4 regions of the Ectothiorhodospira variabilis genome follow, and region 3 is predicted to be linked to each of the others. Evidence: predicted binding sites of a transcription regulator. Region 3 holds the regulator's gene; each other region holds the start of a gene.
What was found. The regulator sigma-54, encoded in region 3, starts transcription at its own class of promoters, with help from an activator protein. The targets are predictions, from matches to a motif close to TGGCANGNTNCNTGCTT.
Positions count from the first base shown of each region.

Region 1 (2,180 bases), on a different contig from region 3:
TTTGGGGGTTTCAGGTGAGGGCGTGATGCGCGGTTGATATGGGGGCGGCGGCCAGGCTGTCCAGTTCCTGGTACCACAGCGCCAGTTCACGCTCGGTCGGTGCCCGTTTGGTCCGCGAGGCGGCGCTTCGGATTCTGGATAGCAGCAGGGTGGCCTCGGCACGGCCCAGGGTGATCCCCAGACGTGCATAAGCCTGGATCACCGCACTGCTGCCGGAGTGCTTGCCCAGCACCAGCCGATGCTCCCGGCCCAGTTCCGCCGGGTCCACACCCTGGTAGTTGGCTGGGTCCTTGAGCAGGCCGTCCACATGGATGCCGGCTTCATGGGTGAAGACGCCCTCACCCACCAGGCTCTTCTGCCAATGAATGGGATGACCGGTGGCCGTTTCCACCAGGTGGGACAGGGTCTGAAAACGACGCAGATCCACGCCGGTGTCGATGCCGTGCAACTGCCGCAGACCCAGCACCACCTCTTCCAGGGCAGCGTTGCCGGCCCGCTCCCCAATGCCGTTGACCGTGGTGTTCACATGGGTGGCACCTCCCAGGGCAGCGGCCAGACTATTGGCCGTGGCCAGCCCCAGATCGTCATGGGCATGCATCTCGATCTCCAGGTCCGAAGTGGCCCGAAGCCGGCGCAGGCGTTCCAGAACGGTGAACGGCTCAAGGATGCCCACGGTGTCGGCAAACCGAAAACGTCGGGCTCCGGCCTGTTGTGCCGTCTCCATCACCCGCGCCAGAAAATCCACGTCGGCCCGAGAGGCATCCTCCCCTCCCACGCCCACCTCCAGACCCAGTTCCCGGGCCTCGGCCACATGGCGCCGGATGCACTCCAGTACCCATTCCCGAGTGCGCCCGAGCTTGCGGGTGATCTGCTGATCCGACACGGGAATGGACAGGTCCACCATATCCACACCCAGATGGGCGCAGGATTTGAGATCATCGGTGCGCATGCGGCTCCAGACCAGCAAACGGGCGTTGAGTCCCAGGCCTGCCAGCATGCGGATGGAGTCGCATTCCTCGTCCCCCATGGACGGGATCCCCACCTCCAGCTCCGGCACGCCCAGTTCATCCAGCCCGCGGGCGATGGCAACACGCTCGGCATCGTTGAAGGCGACACCAGCGGATTGTTCACCGTCCCGAAGGGTGGTGTCGTCGATGACGATGGTAGGGGGGTGGGTCATGGGCAGCTCGCTCAGCACAGGTTCCAGGAATGATTAAGCGATTTCCATGCCAACTTATAGATGACTGATTACTCGAAATTTTCTGTGTGATCGCCGTGTTTCCGGGTGTCGTTTTGCGACCTCCGGAAGGGAGTTGTGGGATTTGCTACATGGGTCGGGGTTCGGGGGTCGGGGTTCCGCGCCCCTCATCCCCGGCCCTTCTCCCACCGGGGACACGGCAGACAGTGAGACAGGAGTGAACGCTTCACGCCCGTGAGCCCCTCTCCCCTTTGGGGAGAGGGGTTGGGGTGAGGGGAAAACCATCACGCATAGGCTGGCGCAAACGCTTGCTCAGGATTCTCCACCGGGCCATCCTCACCCCAATACGGCGACATCTTGCGCAAACGGGCCACGATGTCCGGCATCACCTGAATCACCCGATCCACCTCTTCCTCCGTATTGAACCGGGACAAGGAGAACCGCACCGACCCGTGAGCAGCGGTATAGGGGATCCCCATCGCCCGCATCACATGGGAGGGCTCCAGAGAGCCGGAGGTGCAGGCCGAACCGCTGGACGCCGCGATACCCTGATGATTGAGCATGAGCAGAATGCCCTCGCCCTCAATGTACTCGAAGGCCATGTTCAGTGTGTTGGGCAGACGGTTGTCCACGTCCCCGGTGACAAAGGCGTTGGGGATCTGTTCCAGCAACCCGGCCTCCAGGCGATTTCGCAGGGCGCGTACCCGCTGGCGCTCCTCGTCCAAATGGCTCAAGGCCAGTTCCGCGGCCTTGCCCAGGGCAATGATGCCCGGCACGTTTTCCGTGCCGGCCCGACGGCCCCGCTCCTGATGCCCACCGCGCAGCATGGGCCGGAACCTCAAGCCACGCCGTACATACAACACCCCCACGCCCTTGGGTGCATGCAGCTTGTGACCCGAGATGGAGAGCATGTCGATGCAGGTGTACTTGAGATCAATGGGCAGCTTGCCCACGGCCTGAACCGCATCGGTGTGGAACATCA
Region 1 covers NZ_JAJNAO010000010.1:91,568-93,747, forward strand. Annotated here, with positions in the region: gene nifV (homocitrate synthase) at 11-1,180, opposite strand; gene nifS (cysteine desulfurase NifS) at 1,483-2,180, opposite strand, start outside.
Region 1: nifV (homocitrate synthase) is a predicted target of sigma-54. The motif match lies at 1,216-1,232, and genes of this name have one in related genera.

Region 2 (2,180 bases), on a different contig from region 3:
TGGTCACCCTGCGCGATGCGGGGCGTCAGCACGCCCTGGTGGTGGAGTATGACGAGCGGCGCCGTGAGTTGTTGCGCGGATTGTTCTCCCTGACGCAGATCGGCCGGCAACTGGGGGTGGAGATCACCTCGGAGGGGCCGGTGCAGAGTTTTGCGGAGATCGAGAAGTTGTTGAATCGGTAGGTAGTGGCTTCGAGTCGAACCTGGGCCGGGGTGAGTTCCTTGCGGCGGGGCGCCGTGAATACATCCCTGTAGGCTTGACTGCCGCATCCCTGCGGCAGACACCCGCCTCCAGGAACCCACCCCGGCCCGGGTTCTGCTTTACAAATCCCCAGCCGGGTTGTCGTCTCCCTGGGCGCGGGGGGCCAGGAACTCCTTCTCCAGCGCCTTCACCCGTACCTCCATGGCCGAGAGGCGCTCGCGGGTGCGCTCCAGCATGGCGGCCTGTACCTCGAACTCCTCACGGGTGACCAGATCCATGCGGTGGAAGGCGCCCGACAGGCCGGCCTTGAGGTTCTTCTCGATGTCCGCCTGAACATGCTGCACGGACTCGGGCATCATCCCGCTCAGTTTGCGGACCATTTCATCCAGGCTCTTGTTGTCGATCATGGTGCACCTCCGTGCCGTGTACGTGTGTTGTATCTATTTTACGCCTTCCGCCGGCCGAACGAAGCCCCTTCTCATTGCTGCACCACAACAGTGCAAGACAGCGCCCCGATCCCCCCAAAACAGGGCATCCCCCGCACCTGAATGTGCCCGCCAATCCCCAACTCACTGATAAAAAAGAAAATCCCAACCTGGCACGCCAAATGCTAAACCCCTCCCGGCAGTGACTTTTACACCACAGACATCAACAACGACCTGCGAGAGGACAACCTCAATGAGCAAGACCCTGACCAAGACCGCCCTGACCGCCGCCGTGACCACCGCCCTGCTGGCCGGCACCGCCGTCACCTCCACGGCCTCGGCGGAGGTGAGTGCGAATATCGGCTTCACCAGCAACTACCTGTTCCGCGGCGCCTCCGAATCCGGTGATGATGCCGCCGTGCAGGGTGGCATCGACTACGAGCATGAAGGTGGCTTCTACATCGGCACCTGGACCTCCAGCCTGGGTGGTGGCGGCAGCTATGAGCTGGATGGCTACTTCGGGGTGGCGGGAGAGATTGGTGATACCGGTGTGGGCTTCGACGTGGGCTACATCTACTATGCCTACCCCGCCGATGACGATCTCGATTTCGGCGAACTCTATGGCGCCCTGGACTTCATGGGCTTCTACGGCATGGTCAACTTCGTCACCAACGCTGATGAGAGCGACTTCGAGGATTCCCTCGCCTACGAGATCGGGTACTCCAACGAATTCATGCCCGGCATGACTTTCGGCGGCACCATCGGCTATTGGGACTTCGACGACAGTGAAGCCGAAGACTATACCTGGTGGTCCCTCTACATGACCAAAGCCACCGACATGGGCGATTTCACCTTCGCCTACACCCAGAACGATACCGACGAGGATGACGACCCGCGCGTCAACGTCTCCTTCGTCATGTCCTTCTAACCCGACCCAGAGACATCCACGCACACGGCGGGCGGCCTGACCGGCTACCCGCCCAAGGAGCAGCCAACATGAAACTGGTCACAGCAATCATCAAGCCCTTCAAGCTGGACGACGTGCGTGAAGCCCTGTCGGAAATCGGCGTGCAGGGGATCACCGTCACGGAGGTCAAGGGCTTCGGACGTCAGAAGGGCCACACCGAACTCTACCGGGGGGCCGAGTACGTGGTGGATTTTCTGCCCAAGGTGAAGATGGAAGTCGCCGTGGATGATGGCCTGGTGGATCAGGTCATTGAGGCGGTGAGCAAGGCCGCCAACACCGGCAAGATCGGCGACGGCAAGATCTTCGTCTTCCCGCTGGAGCAGGCCATTCGCATCCGTACCGGCGAGACCGGTACCGACGCACTCTAAATCATCATCGAATAACACTCACTTGGCGGGGGATTCATTGTGGAAAACCAAGTCATAGAAGTCGCATACGCGCTGGATACGTTCTATTTTCTCGTATCCGGTGCCCTGGTCATGTGGATGGCCGCGGGCTTCACGATGCTGGAGGCGGGCTTGGTCCGCTCCAAGAGCACCGTGGAGATTCTCACCAAGAACATCGCGCTGTACTCCATCGCCTGCATC
Region 2 covers NZ_JAJNAO010000001.1:523,683-525,862, forward strand. Annotated here, with positions in the region: gene LPW30_RS02380 (CBS domain-containing protein) at 1-182, shown strand, start outside; gene LPW30_RS02385 (accessory factor UbiK family protein) at 321-608, opposite strand; gene LPW30_RS02390 (TorF family putative porin) at 880-1,554, shown strand; gene glnK (P-II family nitrogen regulator) at 1,623-1,961, shown strand; gene LPW30_RS02400 (ammonium transporter) at 2,001-2,180, shown strand, end outside.
Region 2: LPW30_RS02390 (TorF family putative porin) is a predicted target of sigma-54. The motif match lies at 798-814, and genes of this name have one in related genera.

Region 3 (2,180 bases):
CGCCCTGGGTGAGCTTGGGTAGATGATTGGAGAGCATCTCGCCCAGCATCTCCAGCGCACGTTTCTTGCTGCTCACGTCCGTCTGGCAGTGCACCCGCTCAGGGGCGAGAAGATCACCGATGTTCATGAAACGCTCACTCGATGTGGTTGCGGTGGGAGCCTTCCGCCCGGTGGTGGTCCTTGAGCTTCTCCTTGTGCTTCACCACCTGGCGATCCAGTTTGTCCACCAGGGCGTCGATGGCGGCGTACATGTCCGTATGCGTGGCCTCGGCATGGATGCTGTTACCGCTGAGCAACAGGTTGCTCTCGGCCTTTTGCTGCAGCTTCTCCACGGTCAGGATCACATGCACGTCGATGACGTTGTCAAAATGCCGCTCCAGGCGCTCGAACTTCTCGTTGACGTAGTTGCGCAGAGCGTCGGTCAGGTCGACGTGATGACCGGTGAGGTTGATCTGCATGAGATGACTCCTTGGGAATGGATAGGGATGGGTAATGATCAGGACGGCTGCGTGGGTTTGCTTCAAACGAGCCGCTTGCGTTCGTTGGATGGCGGAATGGACATGGCCTCACGGTACTTGGCGACCGTGCGTCGTGCCACATGAATGCCGCGATCCACCAGGACCTGGGCGATCTTGCTGTCACTCATGGGTTTGCCCTGGGGCTCCTCGGCAACCAGCTTGCGGATCATGGCGCGTATCGCGGTGGCTGAACACTCACCGCCGTCGGCCGTGCCCACGTGGCTGGAAAAGAAATACTTGAATTCGTAGATGCCCCGGGGGGTATGCATGAATTTTTGGGTGGTCACCCGGGAGATGGTGGACTCATGCATCTCTAGTTGCTCGGCGATATCGCGCAGCACCAGGGGTTTCATGGCCTCGTCACCGTATTCCAGGAAGGCACGCTGGTGCTCCACGATGGCTGTGCCCACCCGCAGCAGCGTTTCGTTGCGGCTTTGCAGGCTCTTGATGAACCAGCGTGCCTCCTGGAGGCTGTTGCGCATGTAGGTGTTGTCCTGGCTGGAATCGGCGCGGCGCACGAAACTGGCATACAGGGGGTTCACCCGCAAGCGCGGCGCGATTTCCGGGTTGAGCTCCACCTGCCAGCGGCCTTCGCGCTTGCGCACGAACACATCAGGGATGATGTATTCGGGCGAACTGCTGCTGATGAGCCCGCCCGGGCGCGGGTTCAGTGTCTGGATCAGGGCGATCACCTGCTGCAACTCGCCATCATCCAGCCCCAGGCGCCGCTGCACGCCCTTGTAGTCACGCGCACCCAGGGCATCCAGGTGTTCGCGGGCCAGGGCGCGGGCCTCGGCCAGCCAGGGGGTGTCCTCCGGGAACTGAGCCAGTTGCAGGGTCAGGCACTCGGCCAGGTCACGTGCGCCCACGCCCACCGGGTCCAGGTGCTGAACCATGTTCAGTACGGCTTCCACCTCATCCAGTTCCAGGTCCATTTCCCGGTCCGTGGCCAGGGTTGCATGGATCTGCTCGATGGGTTCGGCCAGATAGCCGTCTTCGTTAATGGAATCGATGATGGTCAAGGCAATGGCCCGGTCACGCTCACTCATGGACGACAGGTGCACTTGCCACATGAGGTGTTCATGCAGGCTTTCCGAGGGGCCGGTCTGGTTCTCGAAAAGGTCTCGCCCGTCGTGGTCCGACTGTCCGGCGCTGGAAGGGGGCACATCGTAGATGTCGTCCCAGTTGCTGTCCACCGGTAATTCGTCGGGGATCTGCTCCTGACTGCCGTCGGCGTTGCCTTCCGTCTCGGCGGCGGCCTCCGCTGCTTCTGCTGCCTCGGAGGTTTCGGCCTGCTCCTGCTCGCGAGGCTCCTCGCTGGCGGTCTCCTGATCGGCCTCCGTGCCCTCCACGGCCTCGAGCATGGGGTTGGTTTCCAGGGTCTCCTGGATCTGGGCCTGCAATTCCAGCGTCGAGAGCTGCAGCAGGCGAATGGCCTGCTGCAGCTGGGGGGTCATGGTCAGGTTTTGACCCAGCCGGAGCTGGACGGACGGTTTCAACATAGCACGATGTGCGCCATCGGGCCGGGGCCCGGGTCTTTGATGCCTGATGATGAAGGCGGGGGCAGGCCCCCGGCGTAAATGATGCTTTCAGGGGAGATTATACGGTGTGCCAGCAAAAATGGGACCCATGTCCCGAAAACCGCATGCTGAACGGGGGGGC
Region 3 covers NZ_JAJNAO010000002.1:187,608-189,787, reverse strand. Annotated here, with positions in the region: gene LPW30_RS03515 (PTS sugar transporter subunit IIA) at 1-127, opposite strand, end outside; gene hpf (ribosome hibernation-promoting factor, HPF/YfiA family) at 135-458, opposite strand; gene LPW30_RS03505 (RNA polymerase factor sigma-54) at 521-2,020, opposite strand.

Region 4 (2,180 bases), on a different contig from region 3:
GGCGAATCGCCCCTGCAGTTCGTCGATCTGCAGATAGGCTGCGGCCAGCAGGGCGGCAAAAAGCGTCACGAGCAGTAAAAGCACATCCAGGTACCCAACGGTCCAGCCCCCATCAGTCTGTACCGGCTCGTCGAACTCCACGTGTTCCCGACCCCGGAACGAGCCTGCGGGGATGCTTTCCCCGGGTGCCACCTTCGGTCCCCAGGCTGAAGTGGTCATGCCCGCAACCTCTCCTGCGGCAAGGCCCGGACCGGTGCGCTTGCCCATTCGGCGGGCTCATCCCGATCCCGTGGCACGGATTCAAGAAACTCGTTGATCATCACGGGATGTTGACGCTCATGCAGCATGAGCACTGCATCCAGCAGGAAATTCATGTGAAGCAGCTGGTGCCGGGAGCGGTCCTCCAATTTAAGGGCTAGCGGCTTGAAGATCAGGTTGGCCGCCAGCAGCCCATAGAGCGTACTCATCAGCGCAAACCCCATGGCCAGCCCCACATACTCCAGGCCTGACGACCCCAGGTTACCCAGCAGGGCCACCAACCCGACCAGCGTACCGAGCATGCCGAACGCGGGGGCAAACGTGGCCATGGTGCGCAAGATGCGAATGTCCCGATGGTCCGACTCTTTCTGGCGCCGGATGCGCCATTGCAGCATGCGCACCAGTTCATCTCCGCTATGACGATCCAGGGCCAGGCGGGCACCGGCCATGAGAAACGGGTCACCAATAGTCTTGGCGGTGTCCTCCGCGATGCGCACATGACCACGCCGACACAGGTCAGCAACCTTCAACAGGCGTTTGTGATCCTGGGTAGGCAGGTGTACCACCGGGGGTTGCCGGAACAATTCAGGTAAACGTTTCAAAAGATCCATGACGGGTTTCGGGGAATGCCCGATCACGGAAGCCAGCCAGGTGCCCCCGACCACCAGCATGAGCCCCGGAAGATTGGCCCATGCCAGGCCGACGGTGGAGGCCAACAGGGTGATCAGGGTGAGGAAACCCACAGCACCCAAAACCCAGAGAATCTTCTTGCGCATCTGTGCACCGGTTGATGTTGTTTGCAACATTCGATGCACAGTGCATGCCATCTTGATCAGACCCCCTTCAGGGGCAGTTCACGGCCGCTCGTGACCAACAGATGGAATCTTGAGCCGCCCAAAGCGGCCAGGTCTTGCCGGTTTACAGACACGCAGGCGGCTCATCGGTACCGATGCAAGAGGAGGATTTTCAAGGGATGTCAGCGATTTGACGCCAGGGAGACTGAAGGTGTCGGGGAAACACCGAAAAAAATTCTCGGCAGTTCGGGGGTCAAACTGCGTCCAGGGGGTTGCAATACCCGATGGTTTTAGTCAAACTCCTGCCTACGCCCTCATCTCGCCACATGAAGGGAATACAAGGAAAGGAAAGAAACGTGGGAAGGTGGTGGAGCCTGATATGCCCCCTCAGCCAGGGTTTATCAGAACTCCCCCACCTGTACCGCTACCCTGCTCTTAGCAAGGCAGCCGATAGGACCTTAGTAGAAAGGTCTCCACAGATACACCAGGAAGTGGGCCGCAGCGGCCAGCACCATGAACACGGTGAAAGTGGTCTTGAACTGTTCGTGGAATTCTTTTGCCTGTTCTTCGCTCAGGCCGGAGATGCTGTCATACATGGTTTGAACCCTCCAATTACGTCAGATTATTCAGCAACGGCTTCCGCAGACACTTCATAGGTCAGCGGATTGTAGTTATCGTTGCTATAAACGAAGGCGTGCACTACCAGAGCCACCACCAGTACGGTCATCAGAATCGGCATCAGCCACGTGCCTGGGTTGACCACCAACCACAGCTTCCAGTCGTCGGCGGGATTGCTCGGCTTGCTCGCTCTGTATTCGCTCATTGGTAAAGCCCTCTAGGTTTAAAGACCGGATTTCTTTAGGGAACCGGTTACTCTTCAAGCACTGCCACAGGGTTGGTGGTGCCGATTCCTGCTGCCTGCACAACCCAGAACTGTAGCCTGGTTGTAAGTCTACGTTGACGCGGAAAGATGTCAAGCAGACGATACAGCTTCATTCAGCGAAGGCGAAAAAGCTTGCGCGAGGTCAAGTCCACGGCGACGGCCATCAGTGCGACCCGGTTGGCAACCAGCTCATCGGCCCATGGAAATGAGGAGATCACGATGCACGATCAGCCCTTTGTTCTCGG
Region 4 covers NZ_JAJNAO010000007.1:118,105-120,284, forward strand. Annotated here, with positions in the region: gene LPW30_RS09340 (OmpA/MotB family protein) at 1-219, opposite strand, end outside; gene LPW30_RS09345 (motility protein A) at 216-1,034, opposite strand; gene pufB (light-harvesting antenna LH1, beta subunit) at 1,511-1,648, opposite strand; gene pufA (light-harvesting antenna LH1, alpha subunit) at 1,675-1,875, opposite strand; gene LPW30_RS09360 (ABC1 kinase family protein) at 2,155-2,180, shown strand, end outside.
Region 4: LPW30_RS09345 (motility protein A) is a predicted target of sigma-54. The motif match lies at 1,068-1,084, and genes of this name have one in related genera.